Regions from separate parts of the Nocardioides oleivorans genome, predicted to be linked through region 2. Evidence: predicted binding sites of a transcription regulator. Region 2 holds the regulator's gene; each other region holds the start of a gene.

Region 1 (7,939 bases), on a different contig from region 2:
GCACTGGCCACGAGGGCGGCGCCGACGTCGTGATCGACGCCGTCGGTCGACCCGAGACCTGGAAGCAGGCGTTCTACGCCCGCGACCTCGCCGGCACCGTCGTGCTCGTCGGCGTCCCGACCCCGGACATGAAGGTCCCCGAGATCCCGCTCATCGACGTCTTCGGCCGCGGCGGGTCGCTCAAGTCGTCCTGGTACGGCGACTGCCTGCCCTCGCGCGACTTCCCGATGCTGGTCGACCTCTACCAGCAGGGCCGGCTCGACCTCGACGCCTTCGTGACCGAGGAGATCGGGATCGGCGACGTCGAGGCCGCCTTCGCCGCGATGCACGACGGCAACGTCCTGCGCTCGGTGGTCGTGCTGTGACCGCGCGGGTCGACCACGCGGTCGTCTCCGGGACCTTCAGCCTCGACGGGGAGACCCACCAGGTCGACAACAACGTCTGGGTGATCGGTGACGATGAGCAGTGCCTCGTGATCGACGCCCCGCACGACGTCGACGCGATCATGCAGGTCGTCGCCGGCCGCACGGTGAAGGCGATCGTGTGCACCCACGCCCACGACGACCACGTCCGCGTCGCGCCGGCGCTGCGGGTCGCCACGGGTGCGCCGATCCTGCTGCACCCCGACGACCGGCCGCTGTGGGAGCTCACGCACGGCGGGGACGAGGAGGGGGCCGAGCTCTGGGACGTCGACCTCTCCGACGGCCTCACCCTCACCATCGGCGGGGCCGCGGTGACGGTGCTCCACACGCCGGGGCACGCGCCGGGCGCGGTGTGCCTCTACGTCCACGACCTGGGCTGCGTCTTCACCGGGGACACCCTGTTCGAGGGAGGTCCCGGCGCCACGGGGCGGTCGTTCAGCGACGCCGACCTCATCAAGGACTCCATCCGGGCGCGGCTCTTCGACCTCCCGGACGAGACCGTCGTGCACACCGGCCACGGCCCCGACACCACGATCGGTGCCGAGAAGGCCAACGTCTGAGCGGTCACCTCGCGAGGTGCGTACGCCGGCGGGTCACGCGGCCCGTCGGCGTAGGCGCTCCTCGCGCGCCTCGTCCATGTGGTGCGCCTCCGCCACGTGCTGCTGGTCGCTCGGGTGGTCCACCGGCGTGCCGTGGACGTCGCGGAAGATCCGCTTCCATGCCTTCAGGTGGTACCTCACCCGCACCGTCTCCCGGCTTCTCGATACCTTCGTCCACCGGGGCCAGCTGCCGTCCGACAGCGAATCCTTCGGGGTCCACCACCCGGTCACCTTCAGGTCGACGTGGGCCGGGAAGCGACGTCCGCCGAGGTCACGTGCGCCGTCGTCGCGCATGGGCTCGACCTCCTCGCCGCTGGGCACGTCGTGGAGCTCGACGCCGACCTCCGCCATCCGCAGGAGCCTCAGCAGCACCGCTGCCCTCGGGCTGGTCCGACCCGTCTCCCACCTCGCGACGACCGACTGGGACACCCCGATCAGTGCGGCCAGCCCGCGCTGGGACACGTCGAGGATCCTCCTGATCCGGCGCACGAGCCCGGGAACCTCGCCGTCGAACGGACCCATGAGCCACCACTCGACCTCGTCGGTGGTCCACCCCTCCATCCGCTCCCAGTCGAGCTCCGTCTCCTCCTCGAGCCCCGTCCCCGGCCCGGTCCGGAGCCGCGTCGTGGCCGGCCCCCGCATCACTACTGTCGACATGCCATCCCGTCCTCGTGTCGTCGTGTGAACCTCGTCCACCGAGCACAGACGCCACCACCGACAAGACCTCCTCCGTCGTCCACAGCCTCGCGTCGTCCACAGGCCGGGCCGGCCCAGGTGGCCACCCTGCCGAGCCCTGCGCAGCCGCGCCGGCGCAGCCGCCCTGCCGCTCGCGCGCTGGATCCTGAGTCTCCGAGGGACTCAGGGCCGAGCGCGGCGGGGAATGGCGGGGAGGGTCGGGGAGGGTCGCTGCTCATCGCGCGCGATGCGACCTGAGTCTCCTGGGGACTCAGGGGCCAGCGGCCGGAGTCAGGGGGTGCCGGAGACGGTGTCGGAGACGCGGGTGCCCGGTGCCGGCGGCTTGTCGGCGCTAGGGTCGGGAGATGGCGAGCGACGAGGTGGGCGAGGGGTTCGTGCCGGAGGGGTTCGAGCCTCCGCGGGAGCTGGTCGGCGAGGGCTTCCGGCTGGAGCCGCTCGGGCCGCAGCACAATGCGTCGGACCTGGCCGCGTGGACCTCGAGCATCGAGCACATCCGCGCCACGACCGGGTTCGAGAAGTGGAGCTGGCCGCCGCTCGAGGGGATGAGCGCCGAGGAGAACCTGTCGGACCTGACCCGGCACGCGCAGGACTTCGTCGAGCGGACCGGGTTCACCTTCACGGTCCTGGACCCGGGCACGGACCAGGTCATCGGCTGCGTCTACGTCTACCCCAGCAAGGACCCGGACCACGACGCGCAGGTGCGGTCGTGGGTGAGTGCGGACCGGGCGGAGCTCGACGGGCCACTGGCGGCCGCCGTTGCCGGATGGCTCGCCGATGCGTGGCCGTGGGAGCGGGTCGACCGCCACGGGCGCTGACGCCGGGCCTTCACCGGGCCGTGCCACCATGACCTGATGCGTTCCCACTCGACGAGCCGGCTGACCGCGCTGCTCGCGACCGTCGCGCTGGTCGTCGGCCTCGGTGGGTGCGACGGTGCGGCTGACGGTGGGGGAGAGGCCGACGACTCGCCCGCAGGCGAGAGCGCGGCGGCTGCCAGCGCGCAAGAGGCACCGAAGTCGCCGTCCGAGGAGCTCGGGCTCACGGAGGGCTGGGGGCCCGACCGCGCCGAGCTCGACCGGGCCGCCCGGATCGTGGGCAGGATGCGCTTGCCGGACCTCGCCGGCCAGGTGATCGTGGCCGACTGGAGCGGTACGGCGGCGCCGGTGCGGATGGTGCGCGACCTGCACCTCGGCGGGGTCATCGCCTTCGACTCCAACGTCGCCTCGGCGGCCCAGATCGAGTCCGTGAACACCAAGCTGACCCGGCAGGTCAAGCGGACCTACCCCCTGTTCCTCGGCGTCGACCAGGAGGGTGGCGTGGTCGAGCGGCTGCGCGGAGCAGCGACGAGGTTCCCGGCCTTCATGAGCTCCGGTGCCGCCGCCGACCCGGCACTGACGCAGCAGGCGTACGCCGCGAGCGGGGGCGAGCTGCGCGGGCTCGGCTTCACCGTCGACTTCGCGCCCGACGCCGACGTGACCTCCGGGCCCGGCGACCCGACCATCGGGTCGCGCTCGGCGTCGTCGCGTCCGGCGACCGTCGCCGAGCAGGTGGTCGCCGCAGCAGCCGGCTTCGACGAGGCGGGCGTCCTGCCCGTCATCAAGCACTTCCCCGGCCACGGCTCCGTCCCTGCCGACAGCCACCTCACCCTCCCCGTCCAGACGAAGTCGCTGGAGGAGCTCGAGGCCGGCGACTTGGTGCCGTTCCGCGCCGCCGCGGAGGCCGGCCTGCCGGCGGTCATGGTCGGGCACATCGACGTACGCGCCGTGGACCCGCGGATGCCCTCCTCCCTGTCGCGGAAGGTGACGACCGGCCTGTTGCGTGACGAGCTCGGCTTCGAGGGCCTCGTCGTCACCGACTCGCTGGAGATGACCGGCGTGACGAAGGGCCGCGACCCCGGCCAGATCGCCGTCCGTGCGATGAGGGCGGGTGCCGACGTGCTCCTGATGCCGGCGTCGCCCGCCGTGGCCCGCGCCGCGCTGGTGAGGGCGGTGCGGGCCGGCGCGCTGAGCCGCGAGCGCCTCGAGCAGTCCGCGGCGCGCCAGATCGCGCTCCTCCTCCACCTCGACGGCGCGAAGGGCGCGCCCGTCGGCTCGGCCCAGGTGGCGTCGAGGGCGCTGTCGAACGCGGCCATCACCGTCACCGACGGTCCGTGCACCGGTCGGCTGGTCGAGGACGCGGTCCATCCCTACGGCGACCCCGGCGCCGTCTCCAGCTTCGCCGCCGCAGCGAGCCAGGCCGGGCTGTCCGTCCTCCTCCGCCGGTCCCCGCCGCCCCGGCTGGCCCTGGCCGCACCGCGGCCGGAACGGAAGAAGCACGAGGGCAAGCAGCACTTCAGGAAGCGCGTGAAGGCGTGGAGGAAGGCCGAGGCGATGCGCGAGCTCCGGCTCGGTCGCTGGACCGCACGCGAGGACGCCCGGGTCGCGGCCGGCACCCAGGTCGGGTTCACCGGCTACCACGACGCCCCGGTCGACGGCACGATCGCCGTCGCCACCGACACCCCGTGGGTGCTCGGCCGGGTGGGTGCGCCGACGCGGATCGCGACGTACGGCGACACCCCCGCCGCGATGCAGGCCCTGGTCGAGGTGCTGCTCGGCCGGGCGTCGGCCCCCGGTCAGCTCCCCGTCAAGGTCGCCGGGGTCGCCCGGACCGGGTGCTGAGGTCCGCTAGAACGGCTCGACCAGGAGTGCCGTGCCCTGGCCGGCGACGCGCGTGAGCACCACGGTCGCCTCGTTGTCACCCTTCAGCGCGAGCCGCTTGCGCAGCTCCTCCGGCACGACCTGCACGCCACGCTTCTTGATCGTCAGCCGACCGATGCCGCGCTCGTGGAGGGCCGCCTTGAGCTGCTTCTCGCGGTAGGGGAGGTGCTCGACGACGCGGTAGCCCCGCGCGAACGGCGTACGGAACGAGGCGTCGCCGGTGACGTAGGCGATGTGCTCGTCGACGAGCCCGCCGCCCACGCCGGCGGCCACGGCGGTGACCAGCCCGGCCCGGATCACGGCGCCGTCGGGCTCGTAGAGGAAGGCCCCGACCTCGCGGACCTCGACGCCGTCCGCTCCCAGCGGCGGGGCGTCCTCGTCGGTGAGCGTGGCGAGCCCGCCCTCCCCGATCACGGTGGCCCGCCGGTCGGTGGTCGACAGTCCCGGCGACCAGATGACGGCCTCCTTGACCTCGCCGCCGTCGCTGACCCACTCCGCCTCGGCGCCCGGCGGGACGAGGTCGTGGCCGATGCCCGGGGCGACCTTGACCAGGGAGCGCCGGGTCAGCAGGTCGAGCACCCACGGCCACGGCGGCGTCCAGCCCTCGACGTCGAAGACCCGGCCCCGGCCGCCGCGGCGGGCGGGGTCGGCGAAGGCGGCCCCGAAGCCGCTCGGGTCGATCGTGGTCGCGTCGCCGACCTGGACGGCTCCCGCGAGGCCCAGCACCTCGAGGTTGGCGGCGGCCATCGCGACCCGGACCGGGTCCTGGTCGATGCCCGCCGCGACGAGGCCGGCGCGCGCGAAGGCGAGGAGGTCGCCGCCGATGCCGCAGCCGAGGTCGATCACGCTGCCGCCCGGGATCGCGGCGGCCAGGCGCGCCGCGCGGTGGTCGGCGACGCGGGCCCGGGTGGCCTGCTCGAGCGCATCGGGGGTGAAGAACATCAGCCGTGCGTCCTCGCCGAACTTGGCGACGGCCTTCTCGCGCAGCTGGACCTGCGTGGTGGCCGCGGCCGCCTTCTCGGGGTCGGGCTCGAGACGTCGTACGACGCTCGCGACCCGCACCGGGTCTCGCGGGTGGTCGACCCAGGCCTGGGCGGCGTGGACCAGCAGCCGACCACCGTCGTTGGTGCGCAGCCACTCCAGCGTCCCGATCTCCACGGGGGCATCCTGTCAGGGAACCCGCAACCGCCCCTGCCGGCCTCTGTCTGGCACTCGCTCGGGGTGAGTGCTAGCGTCTGTTCTGGCACTCTCACCCTGAGAATGCCAATGCTCGCGAGCCTGGCACGACCCCCGCGACGGCGTGCCGCCGGACCGTGAGCCCACGTCCTGAAGAATCTCGTTGCAGAGAAAGTGGAGGTTGATCCGAAGTGTCGGTCAACATCAAGCCCCTCGAGGACCGCATCGTCGTCCAGACGCTCGAAGCCGAGCAGACCACGGCCTCCGGCCTGGTCATCCCGGACACCGCCAAGGAGAAGCCCCAGGAGGGCGAGGTCGTGGCGATCGGTCCCGGTCGCATCGACGACAACGGCAACCGCGTCCCGCTCGACGTCGCGGTGGGCGACAAGGTCATCTACAGCAAGTACGGCGGCACCGAGGTCAAGTACGCCGGCCAGGAGTACCTGATCCTGAGCGCGCGCGACATCCTCGCCGTCGTCTCCTGACGCACCTGGCCGCCCGGCCGGCGCACTGCCGCCGGCCGGGCGCCAGGCACGTCAGGCCCTGAACCACCCCATGAACATTTCCTAGGAGCACCTAGATGCCCAAGATCCTGGAGTTCGACGAGAACGCCCGCCGCAGCCTCGAGCGCGGCGTCGACGCCCTCGCCAACGCCGTCAAGGTGACGCTCGGCCCCAAGGGCCGCTACGTCGTCCTCGACAAGAAGTGGGGCGCCCCCACGATCACCAACGACGGTGTGACCGTCGCGCGCGAGATCGAGCTCGACGACCCGTTCGAGAACCTCGGTGCCCAGCTCACCAAGGAGGTGGCCACCAAGACCAACGACGTCGCCGGTGACGGCACCACCACCGCCACCGTCCTGGCCCAGGCCATGGTTCACGAGGGCCTCCGTGCCGTCGCGGCCGGCGCCAACCCGATGGGCCTCAAGCGCGGCATGGACGCGGCGGCCGAGGCCGTCGGCGACGCGCTGCGCGAGGCGGCCCGCGAGGTCGAGTCCCGCGAGGACATGGCCTCCGTCGCCACGATCTCCAGCCGTGACAGCCACATCGGCGACCTGCTCGCCGAGGCCTTCGACAAGGTCGGCAAGGACGGCGTGATCACGGTCGAGGAGTCCAACACCATGGGCACCGAGCTCGAGTTCACCGAGGGCATGCAGTTCGACAAGGGCTACATCTCCGCCTACTTCGTCTCCGACCCGGAGTCGATGGAGGCCGTCCTCGACGACCCCTACATCCTTCTCCACCAGGGCAAGATCTCCTCGATCCAGGAGCTCCTCCCGGTCCTCGAGAAGGTCATCGCGACCGGCAAGCCGCTCTTCATCCTCGCCGAGGACGTCGACGGCGAGGCGCTCTCGACGCTCGTGGTCAACAAGATCCGCGGCACCTTCAACGTCGCCGCCGTCAAGGCCCCGGCCTTCGGCGACCGCCGCAAGGCGATGATGCAGGACATCGCGATCCTGACCGGTGCCCAGGTCGTCGCCCCCGAGGTCGGGCTCAAGCTCGACCAGGTCGGCCTCGAGGTCCTCGGCCAGGCCCGTCGCGTCGTCATCACCAAGGACAACACGACGATCGTCGAGGGTGCGGGCGACGCCGGCCAGATCGACGGCCGCGTCAACCAGATCAAGGCCGAGATCGAGAACACCGACTCCGACTGGGACCGCGAGAAGCTCCAGGAGCGCCTCGCCAAGCTCGCCGGCGGTGTCTGCGTGATCAAGGTCGGCGCCGCCACCGAGGTGGAGCTCAAGGAGAAGAAGCACCGCATCGAGGACGCCGTCTCCGCGACGCGCGCCGCGATCGAGGAGGGCATCGTCCCCGGCGGTGGCTCCGCGATCATCCACGCCGTGTCGGTGCTCGAGGACAACCTCGGCCTGACCGGTGACGAGGCCGCCGGTGTCCGCGTGGTCCGCAAGGCGGCCGACGAGCCGCTGCGCTGGATCGCCGAGAACGGTGGCGAGAACGGCTACGTCGTGACCGCCAAGGTCCGCGAGCTCGGCATCGGCAACGGCTACAACGCCGCGACCGGCGAGTACGGCGACCTGGTCGCCCAGGGCGTCCTCGACCCGGTCAAGGTCACCCGCTCGGCCCTGGTCAACGCGACCTCGATCGCGGCGATGCTGCTCACGACCGAGACGCTCATCGTGGACAAGCCCGAGGAGGAGGAGCCCGCGGCCGGTGGCGGCCACGGGCACGGCCACGGTCACTGACCCCCGCCGCTCCGCTCGACGCAGCACCTGAACGACCAGCAGGCCCGCACCGGATCCCGGTGCGGGCCTGCTGCGTGTGACGTCGGTGTTACGCGTCGTACGACCTCGTGAAACATCCCTGGGGCATCATCAGGGCATGTTGTGGAGAGT
Region 2 (7,939 bases):
GTGCCGGTCGACGTCCAGGTCGCGGGCGCGGTGACCGACACGATCCTCGGGGTCACGACGACCACTCCGCTGACCGGCTCCCCCGACGCCGACGTGCTCGCGCCGGTCTCGATCTCCGACCCCGTCGAGGAACAGGTGGTCGGCGACGGGCAGCTGACCGTGCGCGGACGAGCCCTCAGCGAGAGTCGCGTAGTCACGACCCGCATCCAGCGCTGGGAGGGCACCTTCGTCGTCGCGCAGGAGGTGGACCGGCTGCGAGCGGGCAACGACGGCATGCTCGAGTTCACCGCCACCTTCGACCTCACCGACGTGCCCGCGGGCCAGTACGCCGTCGTCTCCACGGTCGAGCACAGCGACGGGACGGTCGACTCCGACACCCGCCGGATCACGGTGATCGACTAGGACCAGCGCGGCGTGCGCGCGAGGAGCGCGGCGACCGCGACGACGCCGGCCGTGGACGTCCGGAGCACCTCGTCGCCGAGGCGCACCGTGACCGCACCGGCGGCCTCGAGCGCCTTGAGCTCTTCGGGGGCGATGCCGCCCTCGGGACCGACGACCACGACGATCCGCCCGGACGCGGGTACGTCGACCGCGCTGAGAGGGGCGGTCGCGTCCTCGTGGAGCACGACCGCGAGGTCGGCCTCGCGCACGACCTCGGCCAGGGAGACGGTGGTCGCGAGCGGGGTCACCGTGGGCAGCCACGAGCGTCGCGACTGCTTGGCGGCCTCGCGGGCGGTGGCCTGCCACCTGGCGTGGGACTTCGCGGCGCGCTCGCCCTTCCAGACGGCGACCGAGCGTGACGCGGCCCACGGCACGACCAGGTCGACGCCGACCTCGGTGAGCACCTCGACCGCGAGCTCGCCGCGGTCCCCCTTCGGCAGCGCCTGGACGATCGTGAACGCCGGGTCCGGCCGCTCGGTCGACTCCACCGAGGCGACCTGCACGGAGAAGACGCGCTTGCCGGTGGCGGCCACCTCGCCGGTGACCGAGGTCCCGAGGCCGTCGGTCAGCACGACCTGCTCGCCCTCGCGGAGTCGTCGTACGGCCACCGCGTGGTGCGCCTCGTCGCCGGTCACCTCGACGACCTGGCCGACGGAGACGCCGGCCAGCGACTCGACGAGGTGGACGGGCAGGGACACCGCTCAGCCCTGGAAGGCGTCGCGCAGCCGGCCGAACATCGACTTGTGCGGCGCCTCGGCCTGGCCGGTCGGCTTCTCCTCGCCGCGGATCGCGGCGAGCTCGCGCAGCAGCTCCTCCTGGCGGGGGTCGAGCCGCGTGGGGGTGTCGACCGAGATGCTCACGATGAGGTCGCCGCGTCCACCGCGCAGGCTCGGCACGCCGAAGCCGCGGATGACCTGCTCGCTGCCGGACTGGGTGCCCGCCCGGACCTCGATGTCGTAGGTCGTCGTGGGCCGCTCGCCCTCGGGCGTCTCGTCGGACTGGGGCAGGTCGGCCTCGAGCAGCGGCAGCGTGAGCTGGGTGCCGAGCGCGGCCGCCGTCATCGGCAGCGAGACCGTCGTGTGGAGGTCGTTGCCGTTGCGGGTGAAGGTCGCGTGCGGCTCGACGTGGATCTCGACGTAGAGGTCGCCGGCCGGCCCGCCACCGGGACCGACCTCGCCCTGTCCGGTCAGCTGGACGCGGGTGCCGTGGTCGACGCCGGCCGGGATCTTCACGGTGAGCGTGCGACGCGTGCGCACGCGGCCGTCGCCGGAGCACTCGCGGCACGGGTCGGGGATGACCGAGCCGTAGCCGCGGCAGGCGGCGCAGGGACGGAGGGTGCGGATCTCACCCAGGAACGACCGCTGCACGACCGCGACCTCGCCCTGCCCGTGGCAGGTCTCGCACGTGGTCGGCGAGGTCCCGGGCGCGGTGCCCTGGCCCTCGCAGGCCTCGCAGCGCAGCGCCGTGTCGACCTTGAGGTCGCGGGTCACGCCGAACGCCGCCTCGGCGAGCGTCGTGTCGAGCCGGATCAGGGCGTCCTGGCCGCGCCGGGCACGCGAGCGCGGGCCGCGGGTCTGGCCACCGGCCGCACCGCCGCCGCCGAAGAACGCGTCCATGATGTCGGTGAACGAGAAGCCCTGCCCGGCACCGCCGAAGCCCTGGCTGAACGCGTCGCCACCACGGTCGTACGCCGCCTTCTTGCCCGGGTCGCTCAGCACCTCGTAGGCGCGCGAGACGTCCTTGAAGCGCTCCTGGGTCTCCGGGTCGGGGTTGACGTCCGGGTGGAGCTGCCGGGCGAGGCGGCGGTAGGCCTTCTTGATCTCGTCGGCGCCGGCGTCACGCGAGACGCCGAGGATCTCGTAGGGGTCCTGGGTCACTGGTTTCCTTCATCGAGGATCCGGGAGACGTAGCGCGCGACCGCGCGCACGGCTGCCATGGATCCGGGGTAGTCCATGCGGGTCGGCCCGACCACGCCGAGAGATCCGAGGTGGAGCTCCTGCGGGCCGTAGCCGGTGGCCACGACACTGGTGGCCGCGAGCTCGGAATAGGGGCCCTCGTGCCCGATGCGGACGGTGAGGGCGTCGACGCCCGACTCCCCCAGCAGCTTGAGCAGCACGACGTGCTCCTCGAGCGCCTCCAGGAGCGGCCGGACGGCGGTGTCGAAGTCGCCGTAGCGGGCGAGGTTGGCGGCGCCGCTCACCGCGACGCGCTCGTCGCTGCGGTGGTCGGACATCGCCTCGCTGAGCACCCCGACCACGGCCCGGGTGACGCCGGCCTGCTCGGGGCGCACGTCGTCGGGCAGCGCGCCGAGCGCCTGGGCCGCGGCGGCGATCTGGACGCCCACGCTGGCCTGGTTGACCGCCACCCGCAGCTCGGCGAGGTCGGTGTCGGCGATCGACTCGTCGAGCTCGACGAGGCGCTGCTCGACCCGGCCGGTGCTGAGGATCAGGATCAGCATCACCCGGGTCGGGGTCAGCGCGACGAGCTCGATGTGGCGGACGGTGGAGCGCGAGAGCGAGGGGTACTGCACGATCGCGACCTGCCGGGTCAGCTGGCTGAGCAGCCGGACCGACTTCTGCACGACGTCGTCGAGGTCGACGGCGCCGTCGAGGAGGGTGGCGATCGCGCGCCGCTCGGCCACGCTCATCGGCTTGAGGGTGGCGAGCTTGTCCACGAAGAGCCGATAGCCCTTGTCGGTGGGCACCCGGCCGGCACTGGTGTGCGGCTGGTGGATGTAGCCCTCGTCCTCGAGCGCAGCCATGTCGTTGCGCACCGTGGCGGGCGAGACGCCCAGCCCGTGGCGCTCGACCAGCGCCTTGGAGCCGACCGGCTCCTCGGTGGCGACGTAGTCCTCCACGATCGCGCGCAGCACGTCGAGCTTGCGGTCGTCGACCATGGAGCCCTCCTCGCTGCTCGGATCGTGGTGCTGGCACTCGTTCGCCCTGAGTGCCAAGCCTACTCGTTCGCCGTAGGGTCGCGGACATGACCGACCCGTCCCCCGACTCCCCACCGCGGTTCACCGAGGTCGCGCCGCGGGTCTGGGTGGCGCACTACGACTGGATGCACGTCAACATCACCCTCGTCGGCGGCTCCGACGGACTGCTGATGGTCGACACGCACGGCTCGGCGGCCCAGGCGCGCGTCGTTGCCGACGACGTACGACGCCTGGGCGCGGGCCCGCTCACCGGGCTGGTCAACACCCACGAGCACTGGGACCACCACTTCGGCAACGCGACCATGGTCGAGCAGTTCGGCGAGATGCCGATCCACGCCACCGGGTGGGCGCGCGACCACGTCGAGGAGTCGGCCCGCAACACCTTCGCCCACTACGAGCAGGCCACCGACCACCCGCGCCGCGAGGAGATCCTCGAGACCACGCTGCACCTGCCGACGGAGACGTTCTCCTCGGCCGTCCAGCTCGACCTGGGCGATCGTGCGGTCGAGCTGATCCACCCCGGGCGCGGGCACACGGCCGGCGACCTCGTGGTCCGCATCCCGGATGCCGACGTGCTGCTCGGCGGCGACCTCGTCGAGGAGTCCGACCCGCCGTTCATCGGCGACGACTCGTGGCCGCTGGAGTGGCCGACGACGCTCGACCTGGCCCTCGGCCTGATGACCGACTCCACCGTCGTGGTCCCCGGTCACGGGCAGGTCGTGGACAAGGCGTTCGTCCAGGACCAGCGCGTCGACCTCGGCACCATCGCCGAGACCATCCGCGACCTCGCCTCGCGCGGCGTGCCCGAGTCGGAGGCGCTGGCCCAGGGCGAGTGGCCGTGGGACCCCGACCTGCTGGTGAGCGCCGTACGCCTCGGCTACGCGCACCTGCCCCGGTCCCAGAAACGACTCCCGCTGGTCTGATCCGTTCACCACGAGTTAGGCTTGCCTTACCTAATCCTCGTGGAGGCGTGATGAACCCGGCCGAAGCCGCCCTGCTGGCCCGCAGCGTGCTGTCCTGCCCCGAAGCGATCACGCTCTGGGTGGGCGAGGCGCACGACACCGTCGAGGACGAGGTCTACGAGGTCACCTGCGACATGCACGGTGCGCCGGTGTTCAGCGCGAGCGACGAGTCCGCCCTCCTCGCGGCCGCCCACGGCGGGTCGGTCGGCATGGTCGAGATCGCCAGCGGCCTCGGCGACCCCGCCTCGGAGCACCGGCGGCTCAGCCTCGTCATGCAGGGCACGCTGGTGCAGCGCGACTCCGGCTGCCGCTGCTGCGGCGACCCCCGCTCGCTCGTCGCGCTCGAGCTGAGCACCGTGTCGTTGCTCAGCGACGAGGAGACCCTCGCCGTCGAGGTCTCCCGCTTCCGCGACCACCGCCACGTGCTCAACCCCGGCTACCTCCAGCGCACCGTCGAGCACGCCAACGAGGCCCACGAGCTCGAGCTGCGCACCGCGATGGCGACCACCTTCGGCGTCCCCCTCCACTCGATGCTGGCCGCGAGCCTCGTGCGGGTCGACCCGTGCGGGGTCGACGTCACCTGGCTCGACGCGTCGGGATCGCACCCGCACCGGCTCGACTTCGTCCGCCCCGTCGCCTCGCCCCAGGAGCTCGGCGCCGCGCTGCGCTCGCACCTGCACGCCGGGATGTGCTGACGGCTCCCACCCACAGGGGGCTGGCCCGGTCCGCCGTACGCCGGTAGGACTGGGGGATGACCGAGAAGAGCGCGACCCAGGACGAGTTCGGCGACACCCCGACGGCGACCAGCGGCACGAGCGAGGCCGACGCGGACCACTCGGGCGACACGGCGTCCCCCGACACGGAGACCATCGGCGGCATCGGTGACGACCAGCTGCCCGAGGACCTCCAGCCGACCGACGACAACCCCCTCGCCAAGCCGCTCGACCCCGACGCCGAGGACACCAAGAGCCGCGCCGAGCTCGAGATGGACGCCGCCCAGGAGGACGACGCCGAGATCGCCGGCGAGGGTGCGACCGGCGAGGGCGCGCAGGGCGACGGCATCTCCCAGGGCTGAGCCACCGGCGCGCCGCCTCCGCCGTTCGGCCTGCGGCCCCTAGCGTTGACCGGTGCCCCAGGATCGCTACGGAACCAACGTCCTCGCCTCCGACTGGCGCGCCCCGAAGAAGGGTCGCGCCGTCGAGGTGCCGACCGAGATCGGGATGGTCGTCGAGGAGGTCACGACCGACTGGTGCGGCGAGGTCGTGGCCGTCGACCGCGACATCGACACGCTGACGCTCGAGGACCGGCGCGGCAAGCGGCGCACGTTCCCGCTCGGCCCCGGCTTCCTGCTGGAGGGCAAGCCGGTGATCCTCACCCGACCGGTCCGCGGTGGCGCACCTGCTGCACCCGCGCGTACGGCGTCGGGCTCGGTCGCGGTGCCCGGCGCGCGGGCCCGCGTCGCGCGCGCCAGCCGGATCTTCGTCGAGGGCCGCCACGACGCCGAGCTCGTCGAGAAGGTCTGGGGTGACGACCTGCGGATCGAGGGCGTGGTCGTGGAGTACCTCGGCGGCGTCGACGACCTCGCCGACCACCTGCGCGACTTCAAGCCCGGCCCGCAGCGCCGTGTCGGCGTCCTGGTCGACCACCTGGTCCCCGGGTCCAAGGAGTCGCGGATCGCGCAGGGCATCGCCCGCTCCCCCATCGGCAAGCACGTGCTCGTCGTCGGGCACCCGTTCATCGACATCTGGCAGGCGGTGAAGCCCGACCGCCTCGGCATCACGCAGTGGCCGGCCGTGCCGCGCAGCATCGACTGGAAGACCGGCACCTGCCAGCAGCTCGGCTGGCCCCACCGTGACCAGGCCGACATCGCCCGGGCGTGGAAGCACATCCTCGGCCGGGTGTCCTCCTTCGCCGACCTCGAGCCCGCGCTCCTGGGCAGGGTCGAGGAGCTGATCGACTTCACGACCGCCCCCTGACCCGCTGGACATCAGCGGGGGGGTTCGTCCGCGGCGCGCCCGTGAAGTAAGGACGAGGGCTGCGTTCGGGAGAGCGAAGCGGAGGAGAGCGCGGCAACGAGGACGCACGAGCGGGCCTCCAGCGCCGCGGACACGCGCCGAAGCGAAGCGGAGGCGCCAAAAGACACAGCGATCCGTGGTCACGGTCGACCGGACCCACGGCCTTGGTTTCGACACGAGCGCGGGCGCCCTGCTCAACCAGCGGGGAGGGACCCACGGCCTTGGTTTCGACACGGGCGCCAGGGCGCCCTGCTCAACCAGCGGGCGGGCGCGCCGCGGACGGGAACCCCGGCTGACGGTCGCGCCACTGTGCGGGTGGGCTCAGTCCACGAGGTCGCGGACGACGGCGTCGGCGAGGAGCCGGCCGCGCTGGGTGAGCACCAGCCGCTCGGCGGCGAGCTCGACCAGACCGTCGGCGACCAGGCGCGCGACGTGGGCGCGTCCACCGGCCTCGAGTGCGGAGACCGGGAGGCCCTCGACGAGGCGGATCTCGAGCAGGATCCGCTCGACCCGCTGGTCGCGGTAGCCGAGCACCTCGCGCGCCAGGGCCGGTGAGACCCCGCGGCCCAGCCGTTCGGCGTACGCCGCCGGGTGCTTGACGTTCCACCAGCGCGTGCCACCGACGTGCGAGTGGGCACCGGGCCCGACGCCCCACCAGTGGCCGCCGGTCCAGTAGAGCAGGTTGTGCCGGCACCAGTGGTCGGGCGAGGTCGCCCAGTTCGAGACCTCGTACCAGCTCATCCCGGCACGCCCGAAGCGCTCGTCGGCGAGGTGGTACTTGTCGGCGAGGTCGTCCTCGTCGGGCATGGCGATCTCGCCGCGGGCGACCTGGCGGGCCATGGCGGTGCCGGGCTCGACGATGAGGGAGTACGCCGAGATGTGGTCGGGCTCGCACGCGAGGGCAGCGTCGACGGAGGTCTCCCAGTCGGCGAGCGACTCCCCCGGCGTGCCGTAGATCAGGTCGAGGCTGACGTCGTCGAAACCGGCCTGCCGCGCCCAGTCGACGACGGCCGGGACCCGCATCGGGTCGTGGGTCCGGTCGAGGGTGCGCAGGACGTGGTCGACGGCCGACTGCATGCCGAAGCTGATCCGGTTGAAGCCGGCGGTGCGCAGCTCCTCGAGGTCCCAGGCCGCGACGCTGTCGGGGTTGGCCTCGGTGGTGATCTCCACGTCGTCGACCAGGCCGAACTCCCCTGCCGCGCTCGCCACGATGGCACCGAGGTCGGCCGCCTTCAGCAGCGTCGGCGTACCACCACCGAAGAAGATCGTCTCGATCTTCACGTCACGGTGGCCGAGCACCTGCCGGGCGAAGCGGATCTCCTTGATCGCCGCCTCGGCGTAGGTCGACCGGCTGGCGCCGACCTCGTCACCGAGCTCGTGGGCGGTGTAGGTGTTGAAGTCGCAGTAGCCGCACCGGACCGTGCAGAACGGCACGTGGACGTAGAGCCCGAAGGGCTTGCTGCCGAACTCCGCCCACGCCTCGTCGGGCAGGAGGCCGTCCTCGGGGGCGACGTCGCCGTCGGGCTGGGCGGGGGGCACGCGGCAATCCAACCACGCGGTCTCCCCCGCGCCCGCCACCCGGATCG
Region 3 (7,939 bases), on a different contig from region 2:
GTTCCCCCGCCCGCCGAGCCCGCCGCCGTCGACCCGAAGGTCGAGCGCCGCCGCAGGCTCCTGGCCAGCAACCTCACCGAGCTCGCGATCGAGTTCCGCACCGACAAGTGGGGCGTGCACAAGTACACCCCCCACTACGAGCGGCACCTCCAGCACCTCCGCACGGAGTCGTTCACGCTGCTCGAGCTCGGCATCGGTGGCTACCAGAAGCGGCGCAAGAGCGGCGCCTCGATGAAGATGTGGCGCTGGTTCTTCCCCAAGGCGCGCATCGTGGGGCTCGACATCGAGGACAAGTCGTGGCTGACGCGCGGCCACATCCACACCTACCTCGGTGACCAGACCGACCCCGGGATCCTCCAGCAGATCATCGAGGAGCAGGGCGCGCCGCTGGTCGTGATCGACGACGGCAGCCACATCCCCGCCCACGTGCGCGAGTCGTTCCGGATCCTCTTCCCGCTGCTGCCCGACGGCGCGATCTACTGCATCGAGGACATCCAGACCTCCTACTGGCCCGCCTGGGGCGGCCAGCTCGACCCGCGCGCCCCCGGCACCTCGATGGACCTCGTGAAGGACCTCGTCGACGGCCTCAACCACGAGGAGTTCCTCGTGGAGGGCTACGAGGCGACCTACACCGACCAGTGGGTCCGGGCGGTGCACTGCTACCACAACCTCGTGATCATCGAGAAGGGCGACAACCGCGAGGGCACCAATCGCGACCACTCCGCCCACCACTTCCACGGCACCTCGGAGGTCCCCGATCCCGAGGTGGGCGAGTGAGCGTCCTCCTCGCCACGAGTGCCGGCTACCCGGACGGCGAGCCCGGCGCCCCGGTCCTCGACGCGGCCCTGCGCGAGCGCGGGATCGACTTCGCCTGGGCCCGGTGGGACGACCCGTCCGTCGACTGGGCCGCCGCCGACCTCGTCGCCCTCCGTTCGCCGTGGGACTACTTCACCCGGCAGGACGAGTTCCTGGCCTGGACCGCCTCCCTCGACCAGTCGCGCCTGCTCAACGGCGCCGACGTCTTCGCGTGGAACCACGACAAGCGCTACCTCGCCGACCTCGGTGACCTGCCGGTCGTCCCGACGCTGCTCGCCGACGACCGCGCAGGGCTCGCCGACGCCGTACGCCATTTCGGTTCCGCCGAGGGCGGGCGCGGCTCGGCGGTCGTCAAGCCACGCATCAGCGCGGGGGGTGCCGGCCTGCTCGTGGTCACCGACCCCGACGACCCCCGACTCGGTACGCCGATCCGCAGCACCCCGGACTACCCCGAGGTCGGTGGACCCTGGGTCGTGCAGCCGCTCGTCGAGTCGATCCGCACGGTCGGCGAGGTGTCGGTCTACGTGCTCGGGGGTGAGGTCACCGCGCGCTTCGACAAGCTGCCGGGTGCGGGCGACGTACGCGTCCACGAGGAGTTCGGCGGCCGGGTGCGCGAGGTCGAGCCCGGCGACGTCGGCGATCTCGCCCTGCAGGCCGCCGACGCCATGGCCGAGCGCTTCGGCCGACCGCTGGACTACCTGCGCGTCGACCTGCTGCAGTGGGAGGGTGCGTGGGTGGTGAGCGAGCTCGAGCTCATCGAGCCCGGCCTCTACCTCGAGGTCTCGCCCGCCAACGCGGCTCCCTTCGCCGATCTGCTGGCATCCCGCCTGCGCGCGTAGTCATTTCGGGCCATGCGTCTAGTGCGTCGTGACCATTTGCGCTGACGTCACGGCAAAATTACCCAGATCGGGAGAGGGCCCGTCTCGCCAGCCGATACTTTTGCGGCTGATCTGGCTGCACTGGGGGGTGCAGCGGGACGGGCTTCCCGGCACGGGTCGGGGGTCTACGAGGCGGCCGTATCGGGCGGCGCCACCTGCAGAGGGGGATCCAGTGCTCAAGTGGCGTCGTCGTCGTGGAGACGACCGCGGTGCGGCAGCGGTCGAGTTCGCACTCGTCGTTCCCCTCCTCCTCACCTTCCTGCTCGGCACGGTCGAGCTCGGGCTCTACATGAAGGACTACGTGTCCATGAGCAGCAGCGTGCGCGCCGGCGCGCGCGCTGCGTCCGCGTCGGCGGACGCCGGTCCCGGCACCTGCGAGGCGAGCGCGAACCCGCCGCCGTGCACCCCGGTCAACGCCCCGGCCCTGGCCCAGGCGGCGGCCGACACCATGCAGACCGCCGGGACGGCCATGAAGTCCGAGGACATCCAGTGGGTGATGATCTACTCGGCCAACACGGCGGGGTTCCCCGGCTCGGGCACCAGCATCCCGGACAACTGCACGGCCAAGTGCGTGAAGTACGTGTGGGACGCCGGCCTGAAGAAGTTCCGCTACTCCAGCGGTTCGTGGACCTCCGCCACGGTCAACGCCTGCCTCAACGACGACAACCGTGAGTCCGTCGGGGTGGCCCTGCGCGCCAACCACAACTGGATGACCGGACTGGTCAGCGGGCTGATGGGCGGCAACAAGGTGATGACCGAGCGCACGGTGATGCAGTTCGAGCCGCTCACCCAGGACAGCTGCAAGCCCGGAACCCCCAATGCGCACAGCTGATCGGACTTCTGCGATGCCGTTCTCCAGCAGGCTGAGGCGCCGGCGCGACGATGCCGGTGCGATCGCCATCATCGTCGCGATGTTCTTCGCCTTCATCGCGGTGCCGCTGAGCGCCCTCAGCATCGACGTCGCGCGTCTGTACGTCGAGCTGGAGCGCGTGCAGGCCGCCGCGGACGCGGCGGCCACGGCGGGCGTCACGTACATGCCCGACGACTTCACGAGCGCCAAGGCACGCGCCCTGGACATCGCAGCCGACAACGGCTTCCCGAACTCGGGCTCGACCTCGGTCGTCGTGACCGCCGGCGAGAAGCCGACGCAGCTCAAGGTCACGGTTTCGTCGACGGTGAAGAACTCGTTCGCCAAGAACTTCGGCGTCGGCCAGTCGACGATGTCCCGGTCGGCGGTGGCCGACTTCAACGGCCCGGCTCCCATGGGCAGCCCCTGCAACGCCTTCGCCAACGTCCCCAACGGCACGACCGTCACCACGGGTGCGGGCGTGGTGCCGGCCGGCTACGGACCCGTCGCCTCCGGCATCTTGGTCCCCGCGCCTGCCACCTGCCCGACCGAGCCCGACTTCTGGGGCGCGATCTCCGGACCGGACGTCTACAAGGACGAGGGCTCCGAGTTCGAGGCTCGCTGGTGCAAGGGCGGCGAGGTCGGCTGCACCGGCGGCAAGAACGACGAGTTCGACAGCCGCGGCTACATCTACCTGGTGCGCATCGGGGCGTCCGCCGTGGGCCGTCCCATCGACCTGCAGCTCTACGACCCGCAGTTCACCGGCACCGGCCTGCGCTGCGCCGACGGCCCGTCCGGCACGGCGATCTCGGGGGCGAACTACAACGACTACACCCCGACCGACTCCGCGGACCGCTACGGCAAGACCACCAACTCGTTCTGCGCCGGCGACGACGGCAGCAACACGTCGTCGTACAACGGCAACACCGAGTACGGCACGATCACGTCCTTCGGCCTGCGAGCCCCGGTCGACACCCTCGACCCCTACACCGCGCCGCCGATCACCTCCTGCGTGAAGCAGTACCCGGGCTGGCTCCCGAGCTCCTACACGCGCAACACGTTGCGCAAGGACTCGGGCAGCTACAACGACAAGCTGGCACGGGTCTTCCACCAGTGGACCTCGCTGTGCACCTTCACCCCGTCGAAGGCCGGCGACTACTACCTCCAGGTGCGCAGCAACGTCGCGCTCGGCGGCACCGAGACGAACGGCGTCTACTCGGGCAACATGAACGTCTTCAACCAGGCCGGGGACAACACAGCCGTGCGCGGCACCGGCAAGAACCACTTCGCCGTCCGGGCGATCTCGACCGCGCCGGCCGGTGGCGTCTCCGTCGCCGCCTTCGAGCGGATGCGCATCTACGCCAACGCGACCGGCGCCGAGACCGAGTTCAACCTGCTGCGCGTGCCGCCGGCGGCGGCGACCAAGACCCTGCTCATCACCTTCTTCGACGTCGGTGAGGGTGCGGGCAGCGGCGGGACGGTGAAGATCGTGAAGCCGACCGACAGCAACCTGCCGACCAACATCGTCGGCTGCGTTGGTGCGGGAGTGAAGGACGGCAACCTCTCCAACTGCGAGGTCACCGGCATCACGTCCGCCAACTACAACGGGCAGCTCCAGACGATCCGGGTGCCGATCCCGAGCACGTACACGTGCACGGTCGCGAGCACCGGCGGGTGCTGGTTCCGGGTCTCGGTGAAGTTCGGCTCCGGCAACGCCGTCAACGACTCTACGACCTGGACCGCCAAGATCGTCGGCGAGCCCGTCCGCCTCATCGAGTAGTCCCGACTTCCACCGCGTGGACGCCGCTCCGGACCCCCGGGGCGGCGTTTGCACTCTCCGGTGTCGAGTGCTAAACATGACGCTGGCACTCTCGTCATGAGAGTGACAGCGACCCCAGGTGACGCTGAGGTCCGCAGAAGCCGACGTGAATGGATCGCCGGCGGAGCGGATCGTCCGTCGCGGGCAGCCCAGCTGGTGGCCGCACACACAGACTCACGTCGATAGGAATCGCACGCGATATGGCCAAGCTGATTGCTTTCAACGAGGAGGCCCGCCGCGGCCTCGAGCGGGGTATGAACACCCTCGCCGACGCGGTCAAGGTCACCCTCGGCCCCAAGGGCCGCAACGTCGTCCTGGAGAAGAAGTGGGGCGCCCCCACGATCACCAACGACGGTGTCTCGATCGCCAAGGAGATCGAGCTGGAGGACCCCTACGAGAAGATCGGCGCCGAGCTGGTCAAGGAGGTCGCCAAGAAGACCGACGACGTCGCCGGTGACGGCACGACGACGGCCACCGTTCTGGCCCAGGCCATGGTCCGCGAGGGCCTGCGCAACGTGGCTGCCGGCGCCAACCCGATGGGTCTCAAGCGCGGCATCGAGGCCGCCGTCGCCGCCGTGTCCGAGCAGCTGCTCGCCATGGCCAAGGACGTCGAGACGAAGGAGCAGATCGCCTCCACCGCCTCGATCTCCGCCGCTGACACCACCGTCGGCGAGATCATCGCCGAGGCGATGGACAAGGTCGGCAAGGAAGGCGTCATCACGGTCGAGGAGTCGAACACCTTCGGGCTCGACCTCGAGCTCACCGAGGGCATGCGGTTCGACAAGGGCTACATCTCGGCCTACTTCGCCACCGACCTCGAGCGCATGGAGGCCGTGCTGGAGGACCCCTACATCCTCATCGCCAACTCCAAGGTGTCGACGGTCAAGGACCTGCTCCCGCTGCTGGAGAAGGTCATGCAGTCCGGCAAGCCGCTGCTGATCATCGCCGAGGACGTCGACGGCGAGGCGCTGTCGACCCTGGTCGTCAACAAGATCAAGGGCACCTTCCGCTCCGTCGCCGTCAAGGCGCCGGGCTTCGGTGACCGTCGCAAGGCCATGCTCCAGGACATCGCCATCCTCACCGGTGGCCAGGTCATCTCCGAGGAGGTCGGCCTCAAGCTGGAGTCCGCCGGTCTCGAGCTGCTCGGCCAGGCCCGCAAGGTCGTCATCACCAAGGACGAGACCACCATCGTCGAGGGTGCCGGCGACAACGGCCAGATCGAGGGCCGGGTCAACCAGATCCGCGCCGAGATCGAGAAGTCGGACTCCGACTACGACCGCGAGAAGCTCCAGGAGCGCCTCGCCAAGCTCGCCGGCGGCGTGGCCGTCATCAAGGTCGGCGCGGCCACCGAGGTCGAGCTCAAGGAGCGCAAGCACCGCATCGAGGACGCTGTCCGCAACGCCAAGGCTGCGGTCGAGGAGGGCATCGTCGCCGGCGGCGGCGTCGCGCTCGTCCAGGCTGCTGCCACCGCGTTCGACAAGCTCGACCTGTCGGGCGACGAGGCCACCGGCGCGAACATCGTCCGCGTCGCCACCTCGGCCCCGCTGAAGCAGATCGCCATCAACGCCGGCCTCGAGGGCGGCGTCGTGGCGGAGAAGGTCGCGAACCTGGAGCCGGGCCACGGCCTGAACGCCGCGACCGGTGACTACGTCGACATGATCGCCACCGGCATCATCGACCCGGCCAAGGTCACCCGCTCGGCCCTGCAGAACGCTGCGTCGATCGCCGCGCTGTTCCTCACCACCGAGGCCGTCGTGGCCGACAAGCCCGAGAAGGCCGCTGCCATGCCCGGCGGCGACATGGGCGGCATGGGCGGCATGGACTTCTGATCCGTCCTCCCACCAGCACCACCAGCGAGGCTCCCGCTCCGGCGGGGGCCTCGCTGCCATTTCACGCCGAGATGTTCGGTACGACGCGGATGTAACCAATTCGCGTACCGAGACGCCCGTCACGTCCTAGGCTCCACACGCTGCGCTGCCATCGGGGTGGGCGCACCGTCCTGTGGGAGTCACCTACCTTGCGTTCACTCATGCCTGCGCGCCTCAGCGGCCGCACCGTTCCCGCCCTGCTCGTCGCAGGCGCCCTCGTGGTCTCGGCCGGTGTCGGCGGCGCGACCGCCGGCGCCCTCATCACCGGCCGGGACATCAAGGACAAGTCCGTCACCGCGGCCGACATCCAGGACCGCACGCTCGGCACCAAGCAGCTGAGCGAGGAGGCCGTGAACAGCCTCAAGACCGTCTGGAACTCCGGCGTCGGCGCGCCGTCGGCCGAGGACGGCACGACGAACAACTGGTACCTCGACACCGCCACCGGCGACACCTACAAGAACACCCGCAAGGGCTGGGAGTTCCGGGTCAACATCATGGGCGCCACCGGTGCCCCCGGCGCCGTCGGCCCGCAGGGTGTCGCCGGCGCCAAGGGCGAGACCGGCGAGACCGGCGCCACCGGAGCCACGGGCGCGACCGGCGCCAAGGGCGACAAGGGCGACAAGGGCCTGACCGGCGACAAGGGCGACAAGGGCACCACGGGCGACACCGGTGCCACGGGTGCCACGGGCGCCACGGGCGCCACGGGCGCCACGGGCGCGGCCGGCAGCAGATGGCTCCAGGGCACCGCCGCCCCGACCGCCGGCGACGGGGTCGTCGGTGACTGGTACCTCAACACGACCACCTGGGACGCCTCCGAGAAGACTGCCTCCGGCTGGTCCGTGCGGGTGAACCTCCGCGGCCCGATCGGTCCCAAGGGCGACACGGGTGCCACGGGCGCGGCCGGTGCCGCCGGCGCCACCGGTGCCACCGGTGCCACCGGTCCCGTGGGACAGGCCGGCACGAACGGCACCAATGGCAGCAACGGCGCCACCGGTCCCCAGGGGCCTGCCGGGCCGATCGGTGCCACGGGCCCCCAGGGTCCGGCGGGACCGACCGGGGCCACCGGTCAGCAGGGCCCGGCCGGTGCGTCGGGTGCCGGCGGGGCAGTCCTCAAGGACGTGAACGGCGTCGTCCTGGGCACGATCCTGTCCGCCGGCTCGCCCTCGGCCGGCAGTGGTGTGGCCCAGTACAGCCGGGGCGTGCTGATCAAGACCTCGACCGGGTACATCATCAACGTCGGCTGGGACGGCTCCGCCTCCAAGGGCCAGCTCTACTACTCCGGCAGCTGCACGGGCGACGCGTACTGGAACGCGGGCAACTCCACGCCCCAGACGATGTACGGCAAGAGCGCGGTCTACTCCCACTCGCTCAACCAGTGGATGGTCGTCGCGACGGTCGTCAACGGCTTCGCCACCTCGGCCGCCATGCCGGCCGTCGGCGGGTTCGACAACTCCGGCCAGAGCGGGTGGAGCTGCAGCGCCCCGACCCAGACGCCCACGCAGTCGGCGTGGAAGATGCGTGCGTCGACGACCGCCGAGCTGGGCCTGCCCACGATGTCGGGCAACCAGTTCGCCGTTCCCCTGACGATCGGCTGACACCGGCAGCAGGCTGACCTACCAGCAGGGCCCCCGCTCCGGCGGGGGCCTTGCTGGCGTCCCGGCACCGACGTCCCCCATTTTGGGTACGGCGGGGTCCTCGGAGTCCTAGGCTT

What was found. The regulator HrcA, encoded in region 2, represses chaperone genes, less so after heat shock. The targets are predictions, from matches to a motif close to TTGGCACTCGNNNNNNNCGAGTGCCAA.
Region 1: a site for HrcA is predicted at 5,616-5,642, ahead of groES (co-chaperone GroES). Genes of this name have one in related genera too.
Region 3: a site for HrcA is predicted at 4,404-4,430, ahead of groL (chaperonin GroEL). Genes of this name have one in related genera too.

Annotation. Positions count from the first base shown of each region.
Region 1 is NZ_SDWT01000001.1:464,216-472,154, reverse strand. Features, by position in the region: gene EUA93_RS02225 (S-(hydroxymethyl)mycothiol dehydrogenase) at 1-365, shown strand, start outside; gene EUA93_RS02220 (MBL fold metallo-hydrolase) at 362-982, shown strand; gene EUA93_RS02215 (helix-turn-helix domain-containing protein) at 1,016-1,678, opposite strand; gene EUA93_RS02210 (GNAT family N-acetyltransferase) at 2,062-2,532, shown strand; gene EUA93_RS02205 (glycoside hydrolase family 3 N-terminal domain-containing protein) at 2,569-4,371, shown strand; gene EUA93_RS02200 (class I SAM-dependent methyltransferase) at 4,378-5,568, opposite strand; gene groES (co-chaperone GroES) at 5,778-6,071, shown strand; gene groL (chaperonin GroEL) at 6,167-7,789, shown strand; gene EUA93_RS02185 (GNAT family N-acetyltransferase) at 7,926-7,939, shown strand, end outside.
Region 2 is NZ_SDWT01000003.1:197,655-205,593, reverse strand. Features, by position in the region: gene EUA93_RS19630 (GerMN domain-containing protein) at 1-402, shown strand, start outside; gene EUA93_RS19625 (16S rRNA (uracil(1498)-N(3))-methyltransferase) at 399-1,139, opposite strand; gene dnaJ (molecular chaperone DnaJ) at 1,143-2,318, opposite strand; gene hrcA (heat-inducible transcriptional repressor HrcA) at 2,315-3,337, opposite strand; gene EUA93_RS19610 (MBL fold metallo-hydrolase) at 3,424-4,299, shown strand; gene EUA93_RS19605 (DUF2470 domain-containing protein) at 4,350-5,033, shown strand; gene EUA93_RS19600 (hypothetical protein) at 5,090-5,413, shown strand; gene EUA93_RS19595 (DUF3097 domain-containing protein) at 5,466-6,314, shown strand; gene hemW (radical SAM family heme chaperone HemW) at 6,675-7,892, opposite strand.
Region 3 is NZ_SDWT01000001.1:603,165-611,103, reverse strand. Features, by position in the region: gene EUA93_RS02930 (class I SAM-dependent methyltransferase) at 1-777, shown strand, start outside; gene EUA93_RS02925 (ATP-grasp domain-containing protein) at 774-1,655, shown strand; gene EUA93_RS02920 (TadE family protein) at 1,867-2,526, shown strand; gene EUA93_RS02915 (pilus assembly protein TadG-related protein) at 2,540-4,321, shown strand; gene groL (chaperonin GroEL) at 4,561-6,189, shown strand; gene EUA93_RS22135 (collagen-like domain-containing protein) at 6,390-7,823, shown strand.